DNA from 4 places in the Virgibacillus natechei genome. Region 2 is predicted to be linked to each of the others. Evidence: riboswitches for the same ligand, from Rfam matches in the RefSeq annotation. Region 2 holds a riboswitch; each other region holds the start of a gene.
What was found. A riboswitch is a leader RNA that binds a small molecule or an ion and turns the genes downstream of it on or off. The one in region 2 is predicted to bind cobalamin.

Region 1: another riboswitch for cobalamin. It lies ahead of OLD84_RS18035 (ribonucleoside-diphosphate reductase subunit alpha); the one in region 2 lies ahead of OLD84_RS02875 (acyl-CoA thioesterase).
Region 3: another riboswitch for cobalamin. It lies ahead of OLD84_RS10335 (DUF4430 domain-containing protein); the one in region 2 lies ahead of OLD84_RS02875 (acyl-CoA thioesterase).
Region 4: another riboswitch for cobalamin. It lies ahead of OLD84_RS02050 (ABC transporter substrate-binding protein); the one in region 2 lies ahead of OLD84_RS02875 (acyl-CoA thioesterase).

The regions. Positions count from the first base shown of each region.
Region 1 is NZ_CP110224.1:3,607,265-3,614,789, forward strand. Features, by position in the region: gene OLD84_RS18025 (ribonucleotide-diphosphate reductase subunit beta) at 1-426, opposite strand, end outside; gene OLD84_RS18030 (flavodoxin) at 407-841, opposite strand; gene OLD84_RS18035 (ribonucleoside-diphosphate reductase subunit alpha) at 838-3,072, opposite strand; cobalamin riboswitch at 3,435-3,627, opposite strand; gene gdhA (NADP-specific glutamate dehydrogenase) at 3,989-5,365, shown strand; gene OLD84_RS18045 (BCCT family transporter) at 5,844-7,412, shown strand.
Region 2 is NZ_CP110224.1:497,246-504,770, forward strand. Features, by position in the region: gene OLD84_RS02865 (BCCT family transporter) at 1-749, opposite strand, end outside; gene OLD84_RS02870 (Vga family ABC-F type ribosomal protection protein) at 890-2,467, opposite strand; cobalamin riboswitch at 2,830-3,013, shown strand; gene OLD84_RS02875 (acyl-CoA thioesterase) at 3,135-3,605, shown strand; gene OLD84_RS02880 (amidohydrolase) at 3,664-4,851, shown strand; gene OLD84_RS02885 (TetR/AcrR family transcriptional regulator) at 4,918-5,145, opposite strand; gene OLD84_RS02890 (hypothetical protein) at 5,278-5,445, shown strand; gene OLD84_RS02895 (YaiI/YqxD family protein) at 5,503-5,949, opposite strand; gene OLD84_RS02900 (hypothetical protein) at 6,310-6,522, shown strand; gene OLD84_RS02905 (Uma2 family endonuclease) at 6,835-7,410, opposite strand; partial or broken gene OLD84_RS02910 (DUF188 domain-containing protein) at 7,498-7,525, opposite strand, start outside.
Region 3 is NZ_CP110224.1:1,970,900-1,978,424, forward strand. Features, by position in the region: gene OLD84_RS10305 (genetic competence negative regulator) at 40-624, opposite strand; gene OLD84_RS10310 (hypothetical protein) at 1,001-1,318, opposite strand; gene OLD84_RS10315 (CPBP family intramembrane glutamic endopeptidase) at 1,332-1,898, opposite strand; gene OLD84_RS10320 (RecQ family ATP-dependent DNA helicase) at 1,898-3,430, opposite strand; gene OLD84_RS10325 (YpbB family protein) at 3,444-4,496, opposite strand; gene OLD84_RS10330 (ECF transporter S component) at 4,631-5,146, opposite strand; gene OLD84_RS10335 (DUF4430 domain-containing protein) at 5,151-5,573, opposite strand; cobalamin riboswitch at 5,740-5,922, opposite strand; gene OLD84_RS10340 (ATP-binding protein) at 5,976-7,525, opposite strand, start outside.
Region 4 is NZ_CP110224.1:325,939-333,463, reverse strand. Features, by position in the region: gene OLD84_RS02055 (FecCD family ABC transporter permease) at 1-814, opposite strand, end outside; gene OLD84_RS02050 (ABC transporter substrate-binding protein) at 831-1,796, opposite strand; cobalamin riboswitch at 1,927-2,112, opposite strand; gene OLD84_RS02045 (hypothetical protein) at 2,312-2,629, opposite strand; gene OLD84_RS19420 (DUF2812 domain-containing protein) at 2,559-2,798, opposite strand; gene OLD84_RS02040 (PadR family transcriptional regulator) at 2,798-3,127, opposite strand; gene OLD84_RS02035 (hypothetical protein) at 3,304-3,489, opposite strand; gene OLD84_RS02030 (zinc ribbon domain-containing protein) at 3,581-3,766, opposite strand; gene OLD84_RS02025 (SdpI family protein) at 3,793-4,386, opposite strand; gene OLD84_RS02020 (autorepressor SdpR family transcription factor) at 4,383-4,664, opposite strand; gene OLD84_RS02015 (DUF2812 domain-containing protein) at 4,893-5,438, opposite strand; gene OLD84_RS02010 (S9 family peptidase) at 5,590-7,380, opposite strand.

The DNA.
Region 1 (7,525 bases), 760 kb from region 2:
TTCATTTTGCTCATCCAGCGATACGACGGATGAAAGGACATAGGAGTAGCTCTCATTATGCACTGCTTCCTGCTGGGCCATGACTGCCATAATCGATTGTACCGATGCATCAGTTGAATAAAGGGATAATAGCAGTGCCGTCCTCGTTTGTGGCCCGTCCAATGTGGATAACAAGCCAATTATTTTCAAATAGGCCTCCTGCTCCGATTCCGTCAACATAGAAAACTGCTTCACATCACTGGACATGTTGACTTCATCCGCCTGCCAGTAATTACCCACAAGCCGCTTATACATTTTATACCAATGTGGATAAGCTATATCATTCCAGTTCAAAATTCCACTCGACTTACCCCCAAACAAACCTGTTGATTTATTTGGATTACGCGGTTCCAACGTTTTCGCTTTCTCAAGCATAGCTCTTGGCATCCTGCAACACTCCTTCTACCCATTCATCTATTCTTTCTTCCTGACTTCCTCGAGGGGATTGTTCAATTTTCAAACCATTCCACCTGCTATGGTAAAATCGCGCAAGTTTATCCACAGCCCTGCAAAATAATTCATCCCCGCCAAATTGAGTATCCCCTGTTCCGAATACAGCAACATGATTCGGTTTATAACCAACTTCCAGGACAAAATCTTTCACCTCGTCCGGTGTCGCACCCCTATCCCACGTGAATGTTCCGAGAAAAATATAATCATAAAACGCGGGATCTACTGGGGCATCGATACCGATTTGATGCCGATCCACAGATAGATTCTCGCCCTTTAGTTTCGTCTCAATATGATTCGCTACTTCCTCCGTATTTCCGCTATATGATAAATAAGCAATTAAGGTCCTCAACTTTCACACCACTCACATTCTTCGACTTCATTTGCTGTTGAACGAACATAATACGTCGTCTTCAATCCTTCCCTCCATGCCTGCAGATGGACATCCAAAAGTACAGAGGCTCGGATTGTGTTCGGTACATAAATATTAAACGAAATACTTTGATCGATATGCTTTTGACGTGCCGCATTTTGCCTTACCGACCAGCGCTGATCGACAATGTAAGCAGAACGACGGTAGATCTCGTATGTTTGATGATTCAAATCAGGTGCGGTTGTTGGTATTTTAAAATCCTTCTTTTCCTCATTGTAAAAAGGCTTAAAAATAGGATCGATACTTGCTGTTGACCCAGCAATCATGGAGGTGCTCGAGTTAGGTGCCACCGCCATTAAATAACCATTGCGCATCCCATTTTCTTTCACTTGTTCTTTTAAAGCCATCCATTTATCATCGGTATACCCTTTCTGTGTAAAATAACTTCCATCACTCCATTTGCTGCCTTCAAACGCCGGATAGTTCCCTTTTTCCTTACTTAATTCCATGCTGTTTTTTATCGTCAAATAGGCGATTTTTTCATACAATTCATCCGCAAATGTAACGGATTCTTCGCTTTCCCATTTTACATTTTTCAAGGCTAATAGATGATGCCAGCCAAAGGTTCCAAGTCCAATTGCACGGTATTTCTGATTGGTTAATTGCGTTTGCTTAATCGGCAACGTGTTAATGTCGATCACATTATCCAGCATACGTACCTGAATTTTGATCAGTCGTTCTAGTACATTATCAGGAACAGCTTTTCCTAGATTAATTGAGCTCAAGTTACAAACAACATAGTCACCTGTTTTATACTTTTTAACGATCGTATCTTCATTTTCAATAAATTCCTCGATAAATTCGCTTGGTGATTGATTCTGTGTGATTTCCGTACATAGATTGGAACAATAGATCATTCCGTTATGCGGATTGCTGTTCTGTCGATTCACCTCATCACGGTAAAACATGAATGGTGTCCCGGATTCGAGCTGTGACTTCATGATTCGTTTCATGAGATCAATTGCCGGAACGCTTTTTTTAGTTAGGAGATCCGATTGCACGCATTCCTCATACTTCCTGCGCCACTGTCCGCCCCCTTTTTCCTCATCATAAAAGTTTTCCAGCGAATAGCCCATTACTTCTCTCACTTCATGCGGATCAAATAAATACCAATCCTCGCGTTTTTCTACTTTTTCCATAAAGTAATCCGGCAGCGTAACCCCGGTAAATATATCATGGGCGCGCATGCGGTCATCCCCGTTATTTAATTTCAAATCAAGAAACGGCTCAATATCCATATGCCATACATCTAAATAGATCGCAATAGCACCTTTTCTTGTCCCAAGTTGATCCACACTTACCGCTGTATTATTCAACTGTTTAATCCATGGCACAACACCGCTAGACATCCCTTTAAATCCCTTGATCGAGCTCCCTCGACTACGGATTTTGCCCATGTAAACGCCAATGCCTCCACCGTTTTTTGAGAGTCGCGCAATGTCGGTATTACTATCATAGATCGATTGCAAGCTGTCATCCACGGTATCGATGAAGCAACTGGACAACTGCCCATGCGTTTTTCCGGCATTTGTAAGCGTTGGAGTGGCGACAGTCATGTACAGGTTGCTAAGAGCCCAATATGCTTCGGTAACAAGCTGCGTACGCTCAGATTCAGACTCATCCTGCATGAGATGCATCGCGATAATCATCCAGCGTTCCTGTGGCAATTCATATGTATTTTTCGCGTGGTCGGTTGCCAAATACCTCGTTGCCATGGAGTATAGCCCCAAATAGTCAAAGAGTAGGTCATTTTTAGGATTAATTTGTTCAGCAAAATAATCAATTTCCTCCTTCCTATATATATCTAGTAAATGACTGGTGTAAATACCTTCTTCCGTAAGCTTATTAATTAATTCATAAAAATTTCCATACTTCATATCAGAAGCATATTGCCGATTTTCTCCCGCCTTCCGATACAATTCTTTTACATATATTCTGCTTGCCAGATACGTCCATTCTGTATTGGCTTCATCCACGTTTTCAAGGGCGTTTTTGATTAGAATTCCAGCCGCTTTTCCAGGCTCAGTATCAGGTTGGATTGCTTTTAGTGATTTTTCTTTATAATTTGTTGTGTTGATGGATAAATTTTCTGCTGCTTCATTTATGATTTGAACGATTTGCTCCTCATTACTAGCTACCTCTGTTATCATTATAGATTGACTCTCCTTTTTTAATCGTATGTAATATGTAAATTGATTGATCCATTTAAAAATATAGAACAAAAGCGCAAGCGCCCGTTTAGCAACGTACAAACTGGAGCACTTCGCAATGAGATAAAGGAAACACGACGAACGAAGTGAGTCGATGTTGACTTATCGTAGTGGAGGAGTGTGAAGTTTGATAGTTGCTGGGCGCTGGAGCTGGACGTGGATATTTCGGCAAATAAGTTATCCACAGCTTTTAAATTCTATAGTTTCCTATGCAACTAAAAAACCGTCCACCCCTAGGATGAACGGCAACGAACAACAGAAGTATACACTTCCATTGCCTCACCTTCTCACACCCCGGAGAAATGACACTTCAAGCTATGGCAGGTCTCCTGACTTGTGCTTCTACCTACTAGAGTCCTTCCCGTACTATTGCCAAACAGCATACAATACAGTGGTTTACTCGGTCGTCCACACGAACAGTTGCGGGGGCAGTTCCAGCTTTGACCTGGATTCCCTTTTCAGACAGTTGTTGTCACCTTAGCTCGAATCACTATATATAGTGAAATACTTTATAAATTAATCAATATATTGCACTTATACACTATCATATTACGTAGCTAAATTCAATATAAGAAAATTCATTTATTATATTGCGTTTCAAAACCCCTTCTATGAAGGCATTTATTATGCACTTATCTCTTATTGATATTGTTTTCATCTATTTTTAATATTGTTACGATCAATCACTTCCTTTATGATTAATTAACATTAATGATTTTTTCGTAGCACGTCCTGAGCGTTGTAAGTGTGGGCTTTGGCAATTTGCCTTAGGGTTTGCATTTCAAACTATAAAGCTTTCTAAGATTTTTTCACTATCATAATAACGGGAGGTAACGATGCCATTATGGTTATTTCAATGAAAGAAAAAAACAGTACAAACAACAAGCAAATTGTCCAAGATTATTTAAATGAGGTATATGAAACTGTAGTAGTACGTAATCCTAACGAAGCGGAATTCCACCAAGCTGTATCCTTAATCTTCAAATCCCTTATCCCTATCCTAGAGAAATATCCCATCTACATGGAAAAAGGTATTCTAGAGCAACTGATTGAACCTGAGCGCGTCATTTCATTTCGTGTTCCGTGGGTGGACGATGAAGGAAAGGTAAATGTGAATCGGGGATTTCGAGTGCAGTTTAATAGTGCGCTTGGGCCATATAAAGGTGGGTTACGTTTTCATCCATCCGTTAATTTAAGTATTGTAAAGTTCCTTGGTCTGCAGCAGATTTTCAAGAATTCTCTTACAGGACAACAGATCGGCGGCGGTAAAGGCGGAGCTGATTTTGATCCTAAAGGTAAATCCGATAATGAAATCATGCGTTTTTGCCAAAGCTTTATGACGGAACTAGCAAAATATATCGGGCCAGATACAGACATACCTGCTGGTGATGTCGGTGTTGGTTCCAAAGAGATTGGCTATATGTTCGGCCAGTACAAAAAAATGCGGTCTAGCTTTGAAGCTGGTGTGTTAACTGGAAAAGGATTGGGCTATGGTGGTAGTCTAGCGAGAAAAGAAGCTACTGGATATGGCACGATTTATTTTGTGCAGGCCATGTTGAAAGACAGAGGACAATCGCTTGATGGCAGTACGGTCGTTGTATCAGGGTCAGGAAATGTATCAATCTATGCCATCGAAAAGGCTATGCAGCTGGGAGCGAACGTTGTGGCATGCAGTGACTCCAATGGCTATATTTATGATGAGAATGGTATTGACCTTGACACGGTAAAAAATATTAAAGAAGAGAATAATGGTCGTATTACTGAATATATTGATAAACATCCTGGCGCTACCTATGTTGAAGGTTGTACGGATATTTGGAACGTCCCCTGCGACATCGCACTCCCATGTGCTACTCAAAATGAGATTGATGAGGATGCAGCTAAGAAACTTGTCGAAAATGGGGTAAAAGCAGTTGCGGAAGGGGCAAATATGCCTTCAGCTACTGAAGCCATTAATGTGTTTTTAGACAATAAAATTCTATTCGGCCCAGCAAAGGCTGTAAATGCGGGTGGAGTTGCGGTTTCTTCTCTAGAAATGTCACAGAACAGCATGCGAATGTCTTGGAGTTTCGAGGAAGTCGATGCAAAATTACAGGACATTATGCAAACGATCTATGAAAACTGTGTAGAGGCTTCTGAAGCGTTTGACTGTCCAGGTGATTTCGTTACTGGTGCTAATATCGCAGGATTTAAAAAAGTTGCCGACGCAATGCTGGAACAGGGTGTCGTTTAATAGGTAATTGATGCATGCAGGATTTGACTCCTGCATGCATTTTTGATTTCAACATTCAGTAAGTGAACAGAACTATTTGATTTATGAACATCCTCTAACAGTGCGTACTCAAATACCTACTCAACTGCTATTTTCACCTTATCCCGGTCACACGCTCGACCTCTTCAGGAGTTTCATCAAGGGTATGTGCTTCAGCCATTTTTTCCACCAACGTCATTGCTTTTTCAATTAAAAGCAATGGCGTTTTTTTGCACCTCATCTTAAGAAAACTTGGCTTATCACCAAGCTTTTTCCTTAGCCTGAACTTATGCAGTAAACGAGTTTCTATACTTATCCAAAAAGAAACATTATATAGGTGTTTTTGAGCATACTAACGTCAGAAGACAAGATACAAGATTCTAATTTAGAGCATGCGTTACGTTTCCTACATGTAATTACAGGAAACGAAGAATCCAACAATGAAAGGATTGTTTTATCTATGAATACAAAATTAATTGATTGGCCCACATTTATTGGGGCATTAGTTGTTTTATTAAGTGTAACCATTCCTCTTATTTTATTCCCAGAGGCTGGTGCTGAAGTTATCAACATGGCCAATACGTTTATGACCGGAAACTTCGGTGTTCTATATATGATAATGGGCTTATTAGCATTCGTCTTTCTTATTTATGTAGCCTTTAGCAAGAATGGGAAAATTAAATTAGGTAACAAAGACGATGAAAAGGAATTCGGTAACCTTTCATGGGCTGGAATGTTGTTCGCAGCTGGCATTGGCTCCAGTATCCTATACTGGGCAATGATCGAGTGGGCCTACTATTATCAAGGTCCACCATTTGGTGTTACGCCAGAATCGAATGAAGCGATCGAATGGGCGTCTACATATGGCATTTTCCATTGGGGGCCAATCGCATGGGCGATTTATACATTACCTGCATTACCGATTGCTTATTTTTATTATGTGCGAAAGAAGCCGGTACTTAAGATTAGTGAAGCAGTACGACCCGTATTAGGAAAACTTGTTGATGGACCGCTTGGTGTGATTATTGATGTTTTGTTCATATTTGGATTAATGGGCGGGGCTGGGACGACGTTAGCACTTGGAACACCGATGATCGCAGAAGGTGTCCATCATTTAACAGGAATACCAGTGACACTTGGCCTTCAAGCAGGGATCATGCTATTATGCACACTCATATTTGCCGTTAGTGCGTATTCTGGTTTGCGAAAAGGGATTAAAGTGTTAAGTGATATTAATTTATGGTTAGCGCTTTTTATTCTACTCTTTATCTTCGTATTTGGACCTACTATTTTCATTAGTGATACAACACTTTCAAGTATTGGAACCCTTGCTGATAACTTTTTTCGAATGGCTACATGGCTTGAACCACTTGGCAATCTAGCCGGATTTACGCAGACAGGTTTTCCAGAATCATGGACCGTTTTCTACTGGGCATGGTGGCTTGTCTATGCACCCTTTGTTGGGCTATTTGTCGCACGTATTTCCCGAGGGCGCACCATCCAGGAGATGATCTTTGGGACCATGATTTATGGAACGATCGGCAGTATATTGTTCTTTGGAATTATGGGTAACTTTGGGCTATATTTACAGCTGTCAGGGACGTTTGATGTTATTAGTCATATGGATGAATTCGGTGCGCCTGCCGCTATCATAGCCATAGTGAACCAATTACCGATGGGGAGTATTATGGTAGGTCTATTCACCATCCTTGCTATCATATTTTTGGCAACAACATTCGATTCTTCATCGTTCATTCTTGCTTCAGTTGTGCAAAAAGAAATTCAAAGCGAACCAATGCGCTGGAATCGACTGTTCTGGGCATTTACATTATGTTTTTTGCCATTGGTTCTTCTATTTATTGGAGGCTTAGAAACACTCCAGACGGCAAGTATCGTTGCCGGTTTTCCGATTATATTTATCATGGCCTTACTTGCTTGGTCCTTCATGAAAGCATCCAGTACGGATATCAAAGAAACCAATAATTACAAATCACCAACGATCCATATTAACCGTAAAGAAAAGAAGTAAAAAAATGGTGTTCCATTGGAACACCATTTTTATTTTCATTTGTCCGCAAACAGGAAAGCTGTCCTGAGGATTGAAGAACAAAAGCCCCTTGATTGGAAGGATCCTTAAACCAA
Region 2 (7,525 bases):
CCTCTATCCAATCCTGTGCCAGAAGAGACTAAATAGCAAACCATCATGATTAGAGCTATTATAATCTGGACCCCGATATTATTCGGGATATTAAAGACGGATGACAACCCACCATTTAGCTGGATAAACGATAACCCGACGGTGGTCGCAACACCCATGACCGTAGCAATTACAGCCAATATGTTAATCGTATTCGCTACGCCCTTATTTTTCCCGATAACGGGTTCGATGGCAACAGAAACCAATCCGCTCCTTCTTTTTCTGAATTGAATAAAGGCAATTGCCAGTCCGGCAATCGCAAAAACGGCCCACTGACTAATGCCCCAGTGGAAAAAGGAATATCCCATTGCCACCCTGGCCGCTTCCTCTGTCTGTGGCTCAATGCCAGGAAACGGGGTTACAAAAAAATGACTCATCGGTTCTGCGACACTCCAGAAAACAAGCGATACGCCAAAGCCTGCCGAGAACAGCATACCAACCCATGTAAAAAACGGGTATTCCGGGCGTGAATCAGAAGGACCTAACCGCATTATTCCATATTTACTTATGGAAATTCCAACTAGGAATAGGATAATAACAAAAACTGCTAGTAAATAAAACCATCCAAAATTAACCGTTGTAAAATCAAAAAGTGTCTGGGCCACTGTGCCAAACTGCTCTGGCATGAAAGCACCAATGATAACTAATAAGCCAAGAATAATTGCCGAGATAAAAAATACTGGATTTTTATAACTCTCTTTTTTCTTCATAAAATATCCTTTCTGTTTCCCTTTAATTTTACGTTTTATTATAGCATATTATAGTTTACCCAACATATAAACTGCTAAACACTTTAGAACACTAAACACTAGAGGCGAAGAAATAGCCTCTAGTGGCATGCCAAAGCAGATTAATCGCTGCCGTTCTCTAACTCTTTCTTTTTAGCCAATAGTTCCTGAAATTCCTGATCCAATTCTTCGGATGGATCAATACTTAGCCTGCTCAACGTTTCGGATATTTTTGTATCTAGTAGGAGTAATTCGTCTTCCACCGGGTCAGCTTCCACCTGTGAAACATGGTTTTTGTATGCATCATAGGTTCCTTCAAATAAATGAATCTCCTGATTTTCAATTGTTAAAACGCGAGTAGCAATATGCTGGATAAAGCGGCGATCGTGAGTAACAAGCAGTATGGTTCCCACGTAATCCAGCAGGAGTTCTTCCAAAGCTTCAACTGCTTCGATATCAAGAAAATTTGTCGGTTCGTCTAATAGTAATGTGTTTATATCGCTGACAAATAGTTTTGCAAAAGCTACCTTTACTCGCTCACCCCCACTTAAAATCCCTACACTCTTATAAACATCATCTCGAAAAAAGTGAAGCCGTGCCAGAACCGTTCGAATTAAGGTTTCGTCTTGATTAGAGGTTGAACGCACATTTTCTAAAATGGATGCATTCAGGTCCAACACATCTAAATTTTGGCTGAAATAACCAATTTTCATAGCAGGGGAGATGGTAATACCTTTGTCTTCATTCACTAACTTTTTCAATAAAGTTGTTTTACCACTACCATTTTTTCCGATGATAGCTATTTTGTCACCGCCTTTAATGTGAAAGTGCGTTTCTTGCCAAAGCGTTCGATCCGCTATCAATCCTGTGACATCGTTCCATCGTAGAACAATTCGGCCTGTGAATGTTTCGTCGTTAGGCAGATCCATCTTAATAGGCGAAGATTCCTTTATTTTCTCTACTGTTTGTAATTTCTCCAATCGAGTTTCAATGGCTTTTGCCGATTTTCGGAGCTTCTTCTGTTTATTTGCAAAATAAGGCTTTGCACCTATGGCATTTGCTTCTGAAGAGCTGACATTTTTTGGGGCCTTCGTTGCTCTATTTGCTTTTTTCTCTTTTAGCTCCAATGCATTTTCAAGTTGCTGTTTCTTTTTCACATAGTTTTCGTAGGCATTTTCCTGTTGTCTACGCTCTAATTCTTTTTGTGCGTCGTAATCCGTGTAATTACCTTTGTATTCCCTGAGTATTCCATCATCTATTTCCCATATTGTTGTACATAGGGAATCCAAAAAAGCGCGGTCATGGGAAACAATAACGAGAGCTGCTTGTCGGCGCAATAACTGATTTTCAAGCTTTTCAATATGTTCGGTGTCAAGATTCGTTGTCGGTTCGTCTGCCAGTAAGATGTCTGTTTTTTTGGCTAATGCTTGATTGATATATTCTTGAGTTACTTCACCGCCACTTTTTGTTGTATTTGTGTTTTTTAGCTGTGGAAGCAGCTCGCGTGTTGCGTTCGAAATGACTGCGCCTTCACTAGATTGTTTCTGCCCAGCGAGGACTTCTAATAAAGTAGTTTTGCCACTGCCGTTGGTTCCAACTAGACCAATACGGTCATGCTGTTGAATGGTTAAGTGTTCTGCATCCACTAATAATTGGTCTTTTACATAGATTTTTAATTCCCTAGATTCTAATAAAATCATCTATTCATCTCCATTTCATACGATACTTGGAGACAAAAAAGTGCCTCCTATCCATTTTCAGAATAGGAGGTACGAGTGTACTTATGTAGTTAAGAAAGTTTTCTTAACTGCCAAAAAGAGTTTTCTCCCTTTTGATAACCACACAAACCAATCCTATTCTGAAAAATCAAGTTGACGGCATACGAAATAAGCAGAAAAATCTGCTGAAAAAGAATGCCTTCACTTGTATGTTTTCAAAAAAATAGGATTAGTACTTCATGTAATTGGGTCACCCTTTACGTTTTTAGTTAGTGTTATTATAAATGAAATGGGGTATTCTGTCTATGGCTACATAATCATAATTAATGGTATACTACATACAACTAAATATTTTGCTTTATGGTGACTTTGATAAAAGTTGAAAAGGGAAGTTGGTTCGAATCCAACGCGGTCCCGCCACTGTGATGAGGAGAACTCTTTTGTAACCACTGTTTCAGCAAGTGAAATGGGAAGGGAAAAGGTTCGATGATTCTAAGCCAGGAGACCTGCCATAAGGAAGAACATTTTAATCCTACGGGAAATAGGAAGTTGTTGCGCTCATTTATTTCATAACAGATGAAACTTTTTATGCGCGCATGAAGCATCTTCTATTATTAAGAGGGTGTTTTTTTAATTAGGAGGTAATGTTGTGGAAAAGGTAGCTATTCAGCATTCAAAAACGATTCAAACGCGCTTGGTACTTCCACCGGATACGAACCATTTGGATACGATATTCGGCGGGAAAGTGCTCGCTTATATTGATGAAGTTGCAGCATTAACAGCAATGAAGCATGCAAAAAGTGCTGTTGTGACAGCATCCATTGATTCTGTTGATTTTCTTTCAGCAGCGAAAGTAGGGGATTCCCTGAAGTTAGAGGCATTTGTGACGTATACAGGGACAAGTTCGATGGAGGTGTATGTAAAAGTTACAGCACATGATTTAATTAAGAATGAAGAGAGATTAACAACAGAATCTTTTCTGACAATGGTGGCTGTAAACGAACAAGGTAGTCCCGTCCCAGTACCAAAAGTATACCCTGAAAACGAGGAGGAAAAACAGTTACATAGAACCGCTCCTTCAAGAAAAGAGAACCGAAAAAGACGAGCTGCTATTAGATAAATGGATAGGAAGGGTATAATATAAAATGTAGAGAATGCAAACGAAAGGAGTAATAAGCGTGAAAAACCAATTAATGAAAATGCTTACAGAGCGAAAAGATGAAATGATCGAAATTCGCCGTCACTTGCACGAGAATCCAGAGCTTTCTTTTAAAGAAGAAAAGACAGCTCAGTATATTGTTGATTTTTATAAAGATAAAGATGTAGAGATGCAAACCAATGTAGGGAATGGGCATGGAATTATTGTAACAATCGAAGGGGGGAAGCCAGGGAAAAAAATAGGATTACGCGCAGATTTTGACGCACTGCCGATCGTTGAAGAGGCGGACGTTCCTTTTAAATCAAAAAATGAAGGGGTTATGCATGCGTGCGGACATGATGGTCATACCGCTTACTTGCTTGTTCTTGCTGACTGCCTTATTCAATTGAAGGCATCGCTTTCAGGTGCAATTAAAATCATACATCAGCACGCGGAGGAAACACCGCCAGGCGGGGCAAAAAGTATTATGGAGTCAGGGGTACTTGATGATGTGGATAATGCTTTTGGCGTTCATTTATTTCCAACAGACCCTGCTGGAACAGTTGGGTACAGAAGCGGGTATACAATGGCTGGCAGATCTTATTTTAAGCTGGTGATTCAAGGGAAAGGCGGACATGGGTCTTCCCCGCATATGGCAAATGATACGATTGTCGCCGGATCCCATTTTGTTACGGTCACTCAAACCATCATCAGCCGACGCTTGAATCCTTTTGAAATGGGGGTTGTTACAATTGGCTCATTTGATGGAAAAGGGACCTTCAACGTGATTAAAGATCGAATTGAACTTGAAGGGGACGTCCGTTATATGAATAGTAAAACACAAGCGCGTATTGATAAGGAGCTTCATCGTATTGTTGCTGGGATCGAGGAGGAATTCGGTGTGGAGTGTGAGCTTACATACATAGATGATTATCCAGTCTTATTCAATGATCCTGAAGTTACAGAAGTCGTCAAATCAAGTTTGGAAAATATGAATGACCCGGAGATTAAGGAAGTTAAAGAATATCCGAAATTCTCCGGTTCAGAGGATTTTGCATACTATGCAGAGAAAATTCCAAGCACGTTCTTCTTCATTGGCTGTAAACCAAAAGGGGTAGAAGAGCCGTACTTTAATCACCATCCCAAGTTTGATATTGACGAAGATGCACTCCTCGTTGCTGCAAAAGCAGTAGGGCAGGTTGTGTGCGATTATTATGAATTGGAATAAATTAGGGTTTTTCGTTCCCCGAACAGTGCCTGTCACGTCCCGGAATTTGTCGAATGGAAGCGCCCATCATTTTTTGCTGATGGGCGCTTCGATAAGGAAATGATTTATCTCATCCACCATATAATCGGTAATTAGCTCGTCTTTGTTCTCATAGTATTTATATAAAGTACCTCGTGCAATATGTAACCGTTCAGCTACTATACGAAAGGTAAACCCGGCATAGCTGTACTCAAGCAGGGTTTCTTTTGTTGTTTGATATAATTCTTCCTTGGTAAATTTTCGCTCGCGTGTCATATACTCACCTCACGTTTTATAATAAAGGAATTCTTTTTGATCCATGAATTTGTTTGGTCTTCTTGGTATATTATAATGGAATTATGGGTGTTAATGAACATGTGCGTTTTTTAAAGTTAGGGGGATTCATAAATGGCTAACTGGTTGAAGCGAATTTTGGGTATGGAAAAATGCTATATTTGTAATAATAAGGCAGTTAAACCACGCATGTATATTAATGATGAGGGTGAAAAGGTTCCTGTCTGTTTTAAATGTGTAACCTATGCGGAAAGGCGCGCAATGAAAAAATCCAGTTATTAGGAATGTCTAAAAGATTTCCTGCTGATAAACTGAAGTTGGAATATAAAATTATTAAATTTAGTTTAATCCTTCAATTGTATTTCTAAAAAGTTTACTGAATTTTTCCCGGTCCTCTGCTGTGAATGGCTTTGGACCTTTTGTTCGTTTTCCGCTTTTTCTTGCCATGGAGCTAATGTAGCGTGTTTGTAAGAGGTGGTCGATATTTTCATTTGTATACGTGAAGCCTTTATGATGAAGTACGGTGCATCCTTTTGCTAATCCAAGTGATGCAAGGCCGTAGTCTTGTGTAATAATGATATCGTCTTTCTTGGCAAGTTTCATAATTTTATAATCCGCAGCCTCTGCTCCAGTATCAACATAAATAGTCTCCACTCCATCTCCCTCTTCATCGTGAGAAAAATGGGCAAAGCTTTTGACAAGAACGACAGGAAGTTGTGCGCCTTGGGCTATTGGGATGACGATATCTTTTACTGGGCTTGCATCTGCATCAACGTAGATCTTCATTGGATTCACCTATTTTTCGTATGTAAGTTGGTAGTATAAGATGATTTTAACAAATAAACGTGACTGAAGCGACAAAATGTATGTAATCGATCTGAACACATACCAGTATATTAGCTCAAGTTCACCATTAATTTCTGCAAAAAATTGTTGAATGAAAATCATCGAATGAATAATTCATCAATCAAACTGCAACATTTATAAGTTTTGCTATTTAAAAAGCATATAATGGAAGTAAATTAAAATGGCATACAATTTTCATGTGTTAATCTCCAGCGCAGTAATATACACCCCTAAATAAATGTTTTTAAAAATACAAACTGTGGTAACATGAAACGAAAGATTGTATAAAAGGAGAGTTATATGAGTAAGAAACAAGTATTTTACAGCATATTATTTGGTTTCTTGATTATTGGAGTTTTAAGGTGGTTAGGGTTACCTTCCGCAGAAAGGTTATTATCATTATTCGGAGAACCTACTCTATTCAAAGCAATCACTATTATAAACATCCTTGCTCTCCTTATATTTATGCTTTTTAAAATTTCTTCCAAAAAAATGCAAAAGAATAAATTTTAATTTAAAATCCCACATCATTCAATAATGATGTGGGATTTTTTGTTTACTCTATTATGGATAAATATGAAATTAAGAATAAATCTCAAGTTGCAACTTGGATGAGTTGGTATAAGGAGGGGGGATTTATCGGTTTGATCAACGGATTGGTAAATACTATACATTTGGACATGCCCCTGAATTTTCAAGTGAAGATGCACTCCTAGTTGCTGTTGCTGCCAAGGTAGTTGGGCAAGTGGTATGCAAAAGTTATTAGCTAAATTGATTTTGGGCACAGAGCCATTATGTTTTTAAAAGCTAAATGGCTCTAAACTATTAATTTAGGAAGAAGATATCTTCTATAGTAAAGGTGATATCAGGAAAGATTGTTGAGGTGTAGGTTTGATTTTCTTGGTCATAAATTTCTTCTAGTTGGAAGGATTCTAGGTGTAGTACGTATTTTTCTATAATCTGGTTTTGGAAATCGACAATCAGATATTCCTTTACTCCAGCTTTTTCATAATAACGTCTTTTTAGCAGACGGTCGTTCCGGGCTGTGCTTGGAGATAATACTTCGATCACCAGATCAGGAGCGCCGTAGCAACGGTTGTTTTGCAATTTACTTCTTTCACAAACAATGGAAATATCCGGCAAAACAGTAACATCTTCTATTCCTTTCTTTTCAGCTGTAAAAGGAAGGACAACTTGTAGATTACTGCCAAATACTTGGCATGTATTTCTTTTAAGCACTGTTCTAAATTCTCCAATTAAATTTGCAATTACTCCTTCATGTTCATAAGATGCTGGAGCCATGAACACAGGAACCCCTTCATATAATTCTGCGCGTTCTTCTTTTACTTGGAATAGAAATTCATCTAGTGTATAGGTTTTATTTTTATCAAGATGATCCATTTCCTTCCTCCTTTTTTACATTCATTCTTTATCCAATAGTAGCAAGAAATAGCATGCTGCACAAGTTGACAGCAAAACAAAAATGCTTTAATTATATTTCCTAATTGTGTTTCTT
Region 3 (7,525 bases), 1.5 Mb from region 2:
TTTTAGCTGGTTAAACGACTTGTTTTAACCATTATTCCATCATCTATTAATAAAGACCTGAACGATTTGTTCAACTGCATTCGTTTTATAGATTTCTTTTCCGTATTCCTTTAATCGATAGGAAGTAATAATGCTTGGATTGGAGTGTTCAGACATTATTGCAATAATATCTTCTTTGTCTTTATCTTGAAGGTCATAATCATTCAATAACATATAATAAAGACTATCCATGTAATACACTTGGCCACCATCAATCGACAGTGAGGACAAGTATGTCGCCACTCGTATCACATCCTCAAAATCTTCAAAGGAAAATATCAACTCTTCACTTTCATCTAATGTCACTTTCATTTCAATAAAATCCTCATCCCAACTTATATCCTCAAAATTCTGCGTCACGATAACATGCATTCCTTGTGCTTGCATTAAGTGTACTTGTACAAGCAACATCCCTTCCAGTTCAAATCCCAACTCCGTACTCGCTTCATGCATCATGTCACTAAACAGATTCCGGACACTTGACGCATCATGCCACAAATCATCTCTTGTAAACCCTCTTTCAATTAAGTCATCAAACGTTAAAAATATTGTAAATTGATCATCGGCCACTCGCTCAATACGCATACAGTATCCTCCTATTCACTGTTTTAAAAAACATAAAATATGTTCAGAAATTGGTTAAATATCTTCTGTTTATTTTAGCAACTATAACTTGAAAATGAATGCTTTATACATTGTATGCCTTTTATGTAATTGTTGAACTTATCATTCGTTTTTATTCTGCTTAAATTTTATTATCCCTAACCACTAAAGTGAAATTTCATTAGTAGGGGTTTCACGACGTATAGGATGTACCGTATTTAGTCGACTTGCCCATTAAACTGCGATAAATTAAATAGTATCATACAGTTCTTAATTATCGTACCATGACGTGATAAAATTTTCACTTATTCGTTCACTAATTAAAAATAGCCAGCTCATCAAGACTGACTATGAATAGCTATAAATTAGTTATGAAGTTAATTAATTCTTCACCCCATACATAATATGCACCTATAAATACACTCAGAAGAATAATAAACACAATGATGAAACGTAACAAGGGATTACCTATCCTTAAATGTGTGCGCTTCTTGTTATGACTGTGCACATCTTTCCTTGGAGGTAAATTGAGTATATCTACTTTCTGATTTTCCTCCATAGAGTGAGTTCGCTTATCTGATTGATTAACCTTTTCCCGTCCGCCCTGTTCTACGTCATTTAATAATGATCTTAATTCAGTTGCCTGATCTTCTTGGTTTGATGAATTATGGTTCAATTTAAGTAGTACCTCACTTTCGAAAACGAATTAGTAACCCTAATACAAAGTCCACGGTAAAATGAGCGGTTATCGTTACAAGTAAATTGCCTGTTGTTTCAAACATATATCCAATATAAAAGCTTACGAATAATACAGAGATCAGCAAGACAGGTTTTTTCAAATAACGAAAGTGAATAAGTGCAAATATGAAACTTGCAAATACGTAGCCAAATGTTGTTTGAATAACTCCTCTAAATAGTAATTCTTCTGAAATAGCGACTACTAATGAAAGGATGAATATGTATCCGATAGACTGATTTTTAAAGACACGTTCGTTAATTCCGCCATCATCGTAAAAGCGTTTTGGAAAAATTAGCATAAGAAGAATATCAATAAACACGATGATGAGTCCAGGAATTATTCCATAATAAATAATCTCTTGTATGTCCCAATTCAAGTATAACAGCCATTCACCTATATTTTCGAATAAAAATATACTTAATACGATCGCAAGAACTGCAAATATAAATTGCGACAGTAGTAATTGCTTTTTTAATTCTTCATCTGACATCAACTTGATCATTTCACTTTGTTTCATTATTCTTCTCCAATTAATAATAGGTTTTTCAATTTACTTTCCCATGTACCTTCAGGAATTGCTTTTATATTCTTCTGTTTTGGTTTCCAGTTAGTGAATGAGAACCCACAATTGCTGCAACATTGATATTTCGGTTTATTGTAGGAGGATTGAAAGCTCTTATATAAATGCTTTCTTAGACATTCACTCTCATGTATCCATTGCAGCATTTCTCGTAATTTATTTTCTTTTAGCAATGTTCTTTCAGCCCTATGGTTATTTATCCATTGAAACGCCTGTCTCCAATTTTCTTCGTGAAAAATAATATTATTTCCTTCAATCATACCATGTTTCTCAAATTGATACTGTAAAAACCGCCATTGTGTTTCACTTATTTGAAATAAATTTTCAGCACCATTCTTTGGAAGTTGATCACCAGCTTTATATAGATTTTGTAATTGTTGAAAGACTACTTTTAAATCCTCAAATGATGGAAGTTCTGATTTTATCATATTTTTTGGAAGGTAGATATCTTTCTCCGAAAAAAGCAATAAACTTGCACTTGTCTCTCCATCTCTTCCAGCTCTACCAACTTCCTGAATATAGGACTCTATTTGTAAAGGGAGATGGAAATGAATTACCAAACGAATATTATCTTTATTTATTCCCATTCCAAATGCACTTGTACAACATATAATATCTAATTGATCGTTCATAAATTGCTGTTGTATGGTAATACGGTCACCTTGTTCCATCCCACCATGATAATATGCAATTCTTTTGGAAGCTAGTTTTTCACTAAGAATTTTTGCTGTATCTTCAGTGGCTTGTCTGCTTGAAAAATAAATGAGTGTCGCAACGTTATAATGAGACAGCAAGTTAATTATTGTAGATTGTTTCTCTTTATCATCCATTACCCGTTCTACAGAAAAGCTTATATTGTCTCTGTCCATTGGATGCACATGTTTCGTGATGCTGGGCGTGTTTAACGCAGAAATAATATCTTGTTGAACAGCTGGGGTGGCTGTTGCACTTAAGGCTAATATGGATGGTTTTTTTAAAGTTCTAATAATGCTGTTCAACTTTAAATAATCCGGTCGAAATTCATGTCCCCATTGTGATATGCAATGGGCTTCATCAATAACAAATAAGCTTATATGCAACTGACGCAGACGTCCCAACACTTCTTCTTTTTGTAGGAGTTCAGGAGAAATATAGATTAACTTATATGTATGCAGGTTATCAAATACGAGCTTTCTGTCGGTAGGTGACATAAAACTGTTCAGGGCGACAACTTTTTTGAAATGGAAGGCTTTTAATTCTTTCACCTGATCAATCATTAAAGAAATTAAAGGTGAAACCACAATCGTAACACCATCTAACAGTGTTGCTGGCAGCTGATAACAAATCGATTTACCTGAACCAGTTGGCAGTACACCAAGAACATCTTTTCCTGACATAACATCTTCAATAATTGCTTTTTGCCCTAATCGAAACGATGTATAGTTAAAGTGAGTTTTTAGTTTTTCTTCCAATATATGTCGAGTACTCATTTTATTAATCACCTTACTTCAGAAATTTTTTTGCTTTAGCTAGTACCAAACGAATTTGAAAGTAACTTATTTCTTCATCCACTAATTGCATGATATCTCGCAGTTTATAGGAGTTTGCTTCCGTAACGGCATTTGTGATATCGAGTTGACTTTCTTCGCTTACATAATTAATAATTGAAAAATCAACATCATACAGTGCAATTTCCACAATGTGATCATAAATCGTGTTCGATTTTAAATTCCTAATACGGGAGATCTCATCAATAGAATGCTTTTTTTGTAAAAGATTATAGGTAGTGGCTGCTGAATTTGTTAATAATGTAGTATTCACAAGATCTTTGATAACCAAGCCCAAAATGGGAAAATTATTGTTATTTTCAATTGTTTCAAACATGCGATGAGTTATCGCTACAAGCATTAACTGTACATCATCTGGACTGAACTTATACGTATCAGCTAGTTGTGTAATACTCATACCATAATTTTTAAAGCCAGTTAATCGATCGATAAATAATTCAGCTTCCTGGTCAGATAGATTTTGTAAGAGGATATGTAACTCCTTATATATAACGGGTAATAATTTGGGTTCATGGGGTTTCATTTTTATATAAAATGATTTTACCCAATTTTCAATTGGCAGCTTATCAATTACTGGAATGAACGTGAAATAATTCATTTTACTATTGGTTAATGTTTGTATAAGCAATGTCAATCTATCTAAAAAGATAGTACCAGTATCATGATATTTTAAACCATTATAGTAATTAAATGGTAAATTTGGTTTATGTTTATGAAGCCAATCTTCTCCTGCTATAGTAGGCGTATATATGAGAGTAGTGCTAGTTTTCTGAAGCCTATCATAAGTCATCAATTCCCTTATTATAGCGTTAAATCTTTGCTGACTTAACCGTTTATGTACACCATAAAAGCTTGTAAGATTATATACATGCGCATCTTGAACCGTTTGAATAGATTTTTTCCCATTAAGTAAGTGATAGATGGACGCTCCTGTACGCTCTGTTCCGATTTGTGAACTGCAATATAATATAATTCCTTCTAACAACAAGGACGATCTTCCTCCTAACGAAACGATGACGGCTTAAGAATTGATATAGATTTTTTTGGTACGCCAATGTCATAGGTTTAAGTATTCCATCTAGTGTTACTATAGTATAAAAAAAGAAAAAATACCAACTTCAATTAGTTGGTATTTTGAATAACAAACCGGTTATCTGCATATTTTTTAAAATAATATGAAATAATCGGAAACAGTAAAATTATAAATACTGCATTCCCTATTGCATGGTTTGTATCAAAAGGCAAACCGGCAATATAATATGGCCAAAAATGTCCTGTTATTTGGTAAGTTGTTACGGATACGATAAAACCATATAAATACCCGCTAAATATTGCATATATTACGATAGTCCATATTGGGAGTTTTATTGGGATTTTCCCAATTAGACCACTTAAAAGTCCGATTATAGCCCATGAGACAACTTGCCAGATTGTCCATACACCCATTCCTAATAACATATTAGATAAAAATGTTGTTAGGAATGCTAGCAAAATGGCTGCCATAGGGCCAAGAAACAAACCACAAATAATGATTATTGAAGTAACCGGCTGTACACTCGGTAAGAATGCAAAAACAGACCTACCAACAACAGCAAGTGCTGCAAGCAATGCTAGTAATGTTAATTTATAAGTATTCACACGATCATTCCCAAGCTTGTAAGTCGAATGTAACCTCGTCACCAGGAGTTAATTCAAATTCCTCTGCTCCTACAGACCCCATTTCGCCATTTACAAAGAACATCCAAGATTTTTCCTCGTTTTCTTCTGGGGACACACCTTCAATGGAAATGATAAATCCCCCCTCTTCTTCTACGTCAAAGTTTTCTTTCAATACATCCATTAGAATAGCGTCTTCCTCTATTACAACCTCTTCTTCTGTAATGATTTCTTCTTCATTATCTTGGGAGATTGTCATTGAAGCTAATTCTTCATTTTGTTCCGAATTTTGATTAGCTTCTGCTTCTTCCCCTGTTTCGTTATTGGGATTTTCCTCTTCAGAAGCACAACCAACTAAAAGACCAATAACTACTAATACTGATGCTAAACGTAAAATCCACTTGTTCATTTTTCCCCATCCTTTTTGTTTTATTGTAATTAAGAATAGTTATGCGAATGGAAACTGCTAGAAAGAAAAAGCTAACCCTACTTCTAGAGTTAGCTTTCAGACAAACGAATTATAAATCACTATATTATATGTATTCGGTTGTCCCAATCGCTCATATCCTCGAAGGATTGAAACAAGAATTTTGGCAGGTCTACTGACTTATGATTAAACCTACTTCTAAGCCCTTCCCATATGAATAAGTCATACAGTGGTTTCGCTTATTTCGTAATCATTAACAGTTGCGAGGACAGTTCCAGATTTTCACTGGATTCCCTATTAAGTACAAACACCTAAAATTCAAGAAAACTGTATTCAATTTAATTACTATTAAATAATATCATACTTACATAACGAAAAACAGATTTAGTCGCTATTATTTTGTGGAATCTTAAAAGTAAAACTAGTTCCTTGGTCCATTTTACTGTTAACAGTAATAATTCCTTGATGTATATCAATCATATTTTTCGCAATTGCTAAGCCTAACCCAGTCCCTATTTTCGTTTTATTCCTTGTTCTAGCTTTATCTGCTTTATAAAAACGTTCAAACACAAAAGGTAAATCTTCTTCAGGAATGCCACTTCCGTTATCTTCAACAGTTACATGAAATTCATTTGTTGTAGATTCAATATAAACCTTAACAAATCCATTTTCAGCTGTATATCTTATCGCATTATCAATTAAATTTGTGAATACTTGTTCTAATCTGTCTGGATCTGCTATTATATTCGGTTCAGCTATATTCTTTTTAAATGATAATTCTATTTGATTATCAGTTGCTAACCCATTAAATTTCTTCATAATGCGGTCGACATATGTTTCTACATCAATGGTTTCCAGATTCAGTTGGATATTCCCTGCTTCCATCCGGGCAATATCTAATAACTCATTAACAAGTCGCCCCATACGTAATGATTCCTCATGAATAATTTGTGCAAGTTCATTTTTTTCCTCTTTACTATCAGCTATATCGTCAACTATCGCTTCACTATAGCCTTGAAGCATTGAAATTGGCGTACGTAATTCATGGGATACATTTGCTATAAAATCTTTACGCAACTTATCTGACTGTCTTTCCTCTGTCATATCTCGAATCACAGCAACTGCACCACGAACATACGACTGGTCATATAATGGTGTCATCAGCATCACGTAATTTCTTCCTTGTAAACTTATCTCATGTAATACTTGCGTCTCTCCATCAATTACGTTTTGCAAAACCTGATTCAATTCATGTGGTAACTTTTGATTTTCACCTGTCACCTTTATATTATTTTCAAAATACCAATTCTCAAAGAATTTTTCCGAGGGCGGATTGGTTACAATCATATCACCATTACGATTGAGTGTTACTACGCCATCTGCCATGGAACTTAAGATACTGGAAAGCTGTTCTTTCTCCTGACGTAAGGCGTTTATATGAAATTTAAGTTGTTGCCCCATTCGATTAAATGCTATAGCTAATTCACCAATTTCATCATTTGTTAATTTAGGTACCTTTGTATTAAACTCACCTCTCGTTAAGTCAAAGGCAGCCTCTCGCATTTTGATTAATGGTGACGTAATACGCGTTGATAAGAAGAATGCAAATATAGTAGTTAAGATGATAGCAATTCCAGCAGCTAGAAAGATTATCCTAGTAGTCTCTCCCTTGGTTTGTTCAATAACATCTAGAGACTGATATACAAATACAGCTGCGTCACTTGTTAATATTGGTTCGCCAACAATCATTGTTTCTATATCGCTCGCGGCTAATTCCATCTGTCTTCTTATTTGTTCGTTATTTATTAATACGTCTGTGAATTCCTCTATATTCTTTATCCAATTTGCATCCAATCCAGATAGATTTTCATTGGAACTACTGGAGACCCATATGTCATTCTCACCAAATATAATTGCTATACGACTATCCGGAT
Region 4 (7,525 bases), 170 kb from region 2:
AGCGTCTGGTTAAATGAGGAATCACCAAACCAACAAATCCTATAGCCCCGGAAACCGCCACTGCCGCACCAGTCAATATTGAACCAGCGACCAAAATGATTAATTTTCGTTTTTGTACATCGACACCTAAATGCTGTGCCCGTTCCTCGCCGAATGACATCGCATTTAATTCTCTCGTGTTGATGAGCAGCAAAAGAGATCCAAGGATGAAGAACGGAATAATAATACCAATATAGCTCCATCCCCGCATCGATACACTACCAAGTAGCCAACCCATAATTTGCTGTAATTGATCACCTGTAAAAGCAATGATAAGGGAGATAAATGCACCTAAAAAAGAGCTAAAAATAATTCCCGTTAAAATAATCGTCTCCACCCGCATCGTCCGGTCCACTTTACGTGCGAAAAACAACACAAGTAAAATAGTCAATAAGGCTGTCGTAATGCTTAAAACTGGCAACGTATAAAGTCCAAGGAACGGAATAGAAATATTAAAAAACAATGTTGCAACAGCCCCAACAGATGCACCAGAAGAAACCCCTAATATATAGGGGTCGGCCAATGGATTTCGCAGCAAGCCTTGAAAGGCCGCTCCCGCAATCGCAAGAGAGGCTCCAACTAAACCGGCAAGAAGTACTCTGGGCAGGCGAATTTCAAAAACAATATTCCTATATGTCGCATCGACCTGTTCAGCTATCGGTAAGTGAAAAATCTGTGCACCAATAATCATTATGATATCTGAAACAGGAACGGACACACTGCCAACCGATATAGCGGTAAGCATGGAAATAATTAAAAATGCGAGCGCAAGCATATAGGCAAATACATAGTTACTCTTCTTCAAAATATTCCGGGTAAACAACTTCAGCAATCTCCCTTGCACCCTCAACTAAACGCGGACCCGGACGACTTACAATATCGGAATGTATATCATAAACGTCTTCATTTTCAACAGCGTCCATGGAGTCCCAGCCGTCACGACTTACTACTTGCTCTACTGGATCGTCCGAATAATGCCCGTATGTCGTTATAATAACGTCAGGGTCCAGTTCCACAATCGACTCTGGATCAATTGGCACCCAACCATCTAGTTCTTCAGCTGCATTATCTGCACCAATAACTTGTAAGAGTGAATCGAAAAATGTGTTTTGTCCTGCAGTAAAAAGGTCCGGTTCAGGTGATACTTCAAAAAAGACCGATTTACGATCCGTTTCATCAATTTCCTCTGCCGTTTCACTTAATGAAGCAAATCCGTCTTCCATATCGCTGACGATTTCTTCTGCCTCATCTGGTGTACCGGTTACCTGGCCAATTTGTTCAATGGCTTCATAAGTTCCTTCGATATCCTGTGCATCATTTACAACAAATACATCAATATCGGAGTCACGAATCTGTTGCAGCCCTTCCTGCGAGGCTTCGGAACTGGATCCATGGGCAAGAACGAGATCAGGATCCAGACTAAGGATTACTTCCACATTCATTTCCAAACCACCAATTGCCTCTTTTTCCTCTACTTCTTCGGGATAATTATCATGGTCTGAGACACCAACGATTTCATCCCCCAATCCAAGCGCAAAGGCGATTTCTGTATTGCTTGGAATCACCGAAACGATACGCTCTGGCTCCTCATCAATCGTCATTTCATTATCAAGCGCATCTGTGACCGTTAGTGGAAATGCTGCTTCTTCTGTTTGTTCGATACTGTCATCTTCGGTATCTGAGTTTTCAGAGCTGCAACCGATTAACAGAGCTAATGTAAGTAGTAATACAAATAAAAATGATAAAACCTTTTTCACGTTAGTACCCCCTGTCGTATTTGTATGAAAATAAAAAAACATCTTCACGAGAAATGAAGATGGATATGTAAAAGGGCAGCCCAAAGAAAATAAACCTGTCCGATTACACCCCCTATTCCTCGTAGGTTTGGTGCGCGTCTGGTTACAGGCAGGTCTCCTGGCTTATGGTCATCACTTGCTGCCCCTTCCCATACATAGAAATGCACAGTGGTCATTACAGCTAGCTCACATATACAGTGGCGGGACCGCGTTGGAATCGAACCAACTTCCCTATTAGATTTCAGAAATTGAAATCACCTGAACCATTGATATTTAATTATTCATTACTTAAATAAGTATACATATTTTTGCAAAATTTGTCATTCTTTTTAGCTTTGAGATTGTTGTTTGACGTGAGCCTCCTTATGTCGAAATACTTCGACGTATTGCAACGAGCCTCTTTATTAAGGGTTAATAGAAATGGTTCATCAAGTTCATGGAGATAATTACTTTTCTGTAACAACCATACTCACCCCTTAACTATACTCTACATTCCTCTTCACCCGTCTATAATACAACAGTGATTTGAGCATAAACATACCAAATTGAGCAAGAAGGACTCCCTGTAAAATAAAAAGCATCAATTCTAAACCATCCACACCTGACCTTATTGCATAATTAAGATTCAGTGCAATAACTCCTACCATCATGAACATAACAGAGCCATATAAAGCCGAATAGGTGATTGCAACACGTCTAGCATGTTTCAATATATGTGTGCTATCACTGTAAAGCTCTGGTCGCGCTTCTCCTTCTGTGTAAACATCTGCCCATATCGACCACTTTGATAGCATCGAATCCAATCCTATAAGTGATCGTTTTGGGGGCTCCTTCTTCAAAATAAAATTGTCGTGTCCATGTATTGATTTTCACCAAATGATACCCTTGTTTCGCCACGGAAGAAAGCCATTCTTCCGTTTTCTCCACATCATAGCTCCAAAATGGCAGAAATATTTTTACCATCACAAAAACTCCCCCTCGTATCTCAGCGCATTTTCATGAAGTTCTTTAAGCCTTTTTATTTCTTTTAACATTAGTTTCTTTCCGGCGTTCGTTATTTCATAGGTTTTTTTCCTTTTTTCATCTGCGTAGACGGTGATAATACCGTCTCTTTGCATTTTCGTGAGTGTTCCGTAAACCGTACCAGATCCCAAGCGAATGCGTTTGTTTGTGATCTCCTCGACATGTTTAATAATCCCGTAGCCGTGTTTCGGTTCTGTCAGCGACAGGAGGATATAGAAGGCGGTCTCTGTCATTGGTATGTACGTTTTGAATGCTTTTTCAAGTTCCATTTTCTCCCCACCTGCCTTATATATCGTGGTGTGACTATATCGCATCGTGATATAGATGTCAAATGGGTATTTTTCCATTAACAAAAAAAGCGCAAGGACTCGGAACACTCCTGCACTCCTCTATTTCAAACAATAATAATTAAGGCTTTGTATTTGTTGGTGATCACTTAAACTGGTTAAAATTCAAAGTCCTTAGAAGACAGGGATTCAAGAAGTTCTGAAGTTGACATGCCAAGTCCTTGCCTATATTCCTCTCTACTTTCCTGTATCATCTTTTTAAGCTCGGGGTTTATTTCTACTTCCTTTCTAATACTTGTTTGCTCTTCTTGGAGCACAAGTGTAATATTTCTATTTTGACTCATTGACTTTCCTCCGCATCATTTCAATGACTTCATCATGCTCCACCAGCGGCTCCCCTTCATAATAATTCACATCCCCACAAGCAGAAAGAAATCATAAAAATTTCTCTGGGTTTCTTACTTTTAGAGTTAATACATAACCGCAATTCACACAAAAATAAGCATCAACTTCAGAACTCTTTATAATTGCCTTTCTCTTAAACAATGACCCATATCCTTTGAATTCCCCCATTTTCATCTCTTTTGAACCGCATTCTGGGCAAATCTTAGCTCTGTTCAAAGGACCCCCTCCAATTTACAAATGATTTAATATGATTGATTGGCTCTATACGACATATAAAAAGATACAATTAATGTACAAAGAAGAACAAGGAAGAAGCCAGTCATCATCAGATTACTTGGAAGAAAAACACAAAGTAACATTATGAGACCACCTATGAACAAAGGTAAAGAAATTGGACGTATTACAATATTCCATAGTTGATTAGAATTTTTTGTATATTCCTTGGTCTTATTTGGATCAAGTTGAAACCTTGGAAGCGTATTAGCTGTGGTGATAAGTACGATACCTACGCTAACAGGTATTAAATATAAAAGGTTAACTTCTATACCTGTTACCAATAGAATTAAACCAAGATGAAGTATAAACAGAATTATAGTAACTGATAAGAAAATGCTCTCGATTCCTTTTTTATATCGAGTATAAGAGCTTTGAAACGATATGAGTTTTGGAATAATAATTAAATTACTGTTCACTACACACATTGCGAATGGAACACTAAATAATATTACTTCAGTTGCCCCGTATGACGTTTCTATTGCTATATTTGAGAAAAGCAAAAAAACACTAACGGCAAAAGATAATAAAACAAGGAAGCCAATGCAAACTGTTTTCATCATTTTTCGTCCCCTTTTTTGTTGGAATTAAACTGAACAATCCACTTCAAAACATCCTGAAAAACGGTTGAATTTAAAGAGTAATAAACATACTGTCCCTTTTTTATGGCATATACTAATTCAGCATTCTTTAAAACAGATAGGTGTTGAGATATTCCAGCCTTACTCATTTCAAAATTCTCGGCAATTTCTCCAGCAGTCAAATCCCCCTTCCGTAAAAGGTCTAATATTTTTCTTCTATTTTCATCAGACAGAGCTTTAAATAATTCATTGACAGACAACCTTTTTCCTCCATTTACCTATATTTAAGTATTTACTTAATTACTTAAATTATAATTGAATGAATTATAATGTCAATAGGCACACCATATTTGTATATGATTTGCATTACCTCTTTCTTGTTTGCACCTCAAAAGAGAACCATAATAAGATAGCAGGAACTCTTAAAAAAGCACAAGGACATCAACATATCCTTGCGCTTCCTTTTACTATTTGTAAAACAAAATACGTCACCAATATTTACTATTCGTTTTATAAAGTTTAATGGTTGAATAGGGGGCCAGTGCCCAAAGGAATAAACCAATAATAAGTGCTGAAATCCAAAACGCGTTTGCTTCAATCGTTAAAGAATATCCGAAATACAGCATGAAACCACTCATAAAAATAAACAGTAAAGATGTAAGCAATATATAGATAAACATACTAGTAAAGAGGTACATCATGGAACGGTTGCGCTTGATTATCCCATTACGAATAGGATAGCAATTTAGTTCATCAACTGGTTTTTCATTGCTAAGAACATACCATTTATGATGGTGGAATACGTGCGCCCATCCATCATTTTTTAGAGCGATAGGTAATATACCTGTCTGTGTTTTATCATATTCGATGTGATAGTGCATAGCTTGTGGGAGGCCTTCTCCTTCAAAGGTAAAACGACGGGTTACCGTATTTAGCTCTTTAAAGTGATATCCCTGTAATGCCATTGAATGAAGCCAATCTTCCGTGTTTTTTAGATCATAACTCCAAAATGGCCTGAAGATCTTCTTCATCATAAAACCCCTCCTTTCAAACAACTTGATGCCTTGCTTACTTATTATACTTACGTTTAAAGTAGCCATTTATTACACGTTTTTTATCAACGGTCTTCGTTAAAAAGCAAAAAAGCGCAGGAACATATCCATGCGCTCGCTTCTGCTAATCTTTTCACCCCTGATGCTTCTCTAAAAAGTCCAGCATCAAGCTGTACACTTTAATTTCATTCTCTCTTTTTGAAAACCCGTGCCCTTCATCTTCCAGCACAAGATATTCCACGTCGCGGCCTTTTTCTTCAAGCTTGGCGACGATTTGGTCGGATTCCGCTTTGACGACACGTGGATCTTTTGCCCCTTGGATAACGAGCATTGGCTTTGTCATGCCATCCAGATACGTTACGGGTGAATCCTTGATAAAACGCTCTTTATCACGTTCCGGATCCCCTAGCCAGCGCTCCATGATTGGTTTCCAGTGGGCTGGGACGGAATTTATGAATGTGAATAAGTCAGACGGCCCGAAGATATCGACGACGGCTTTGAAATATTCTGGATGACGGCCGTGTAGTAGTAGCGCCATATAGCCACCATAACTTCCACCAACGAGGAATAATTTTTCCGGATCAGTGACCTTATTTTCAAACAGCCACTGAATGCCGGCAACATTATCCAAGCGCGGCCCTTCTCCCCAGTCCTGTTCCACTAATTTTACAAATGACGATCCGTAGCCTGTGCTTCCACGGAAGTTTGGGGCGAAAATGGTGTACCCACGATTCAGGAAAGCCTGGAACATTGAACGGAACATTTTTCGCTCGGATGCCTGTGGTCCCCCATGTGGCCAAAGAATCGTATAGCCATTATCATTTTCAGGTTTTGCCTTGAATAAAAGGGATTCGATTTCCATGCCATCAAAAGATTTATAGGAAACGACATCAGGCTCGACCATGTCTGCATTGCTTAGACCCAGCACGCGATTGTTCGTCAGCTGCTTCCATTCCTTTCCATTCATTGTTTGGAAAATATTAAAGGGTACGGTACTACTTCTTCCTAGCATATACAGGTTTCCTGATTTGGCAACATGAATCTTTTCAATCACGTCAACCGGCGTGGCTAGCTTTTCAAGATTTTGTGATTCCAGTTCGTAACGGTATAAAACATCTTCTACACCTTTTTCAGTTACTAGGTAAAGTGCTTTATTTTCTTTGTCCCACTTTAGAGATTCAACACTTTCACCCTCGATCGTTAGTACAGATGCGAATTCTTTTGTATCCAGATCGAATGTTGCCACATAGCTATATTCGCTCTCGTAATCTGTTACGAAATAGATCGTTTTATCATCAACGAAAACAGCGTCTCCAACAACATGAACCTTGTCAGGATCAGGTGTTAAATCATAGGATTCATCACCAATTTTCACAAAACCTGTTATATAGGTATTTGCAAACATACGTAAATACACAAATGCATTTTCATCATCAGATACTGCCACTAGGTGCGTTGGTGATACTTCTCCCTCGTTCAGCAATGTATCGGCATTATTTTCCAAATTACGCATGCGCGCATTCAGGAAAGATGGATTCTCTTCGGATGTCATATAATAAATTCGTTTTCCATCTTCACTCAGATGGGTAAAATAATATTTTTCCTCCGGTTCTCCGGTAATAAGCGGATGCGGGAGCCCGCCCTCGTGGGGAATAGCATAAATTTGATGGTTCTCATCCCCGTCTTTGTCATATCCTGCCAGCACATAACGATTTTCCGGGTCAATCTGAATAAAGCTAATGGACTCATCATGATGAGCAAACAGATATGGAAATGTATCCGGTAAATCCATTGCCCATAAATTCACTTTCCCATCTAAATTGGAGCTGAAAATAAGACGTTCTTCATCACTGCTCACTGCAAAATCGGTAATCACATTTGTGCAAAAAAATTGTTCTACGGTCGGTTTTGGAAATGGTATCATTATTGGCCTCCCTAAAGTTTTGTTCATTCATTAGTATGAACTGAGGTGTTTGAATAGTTTTAAAAATTTGTTTATAATTCTAGTATAAACTATTTCCTCCTCAGCTGGTAGAGTTTATGCATAATATAGATTTAGTTTTGAGGGG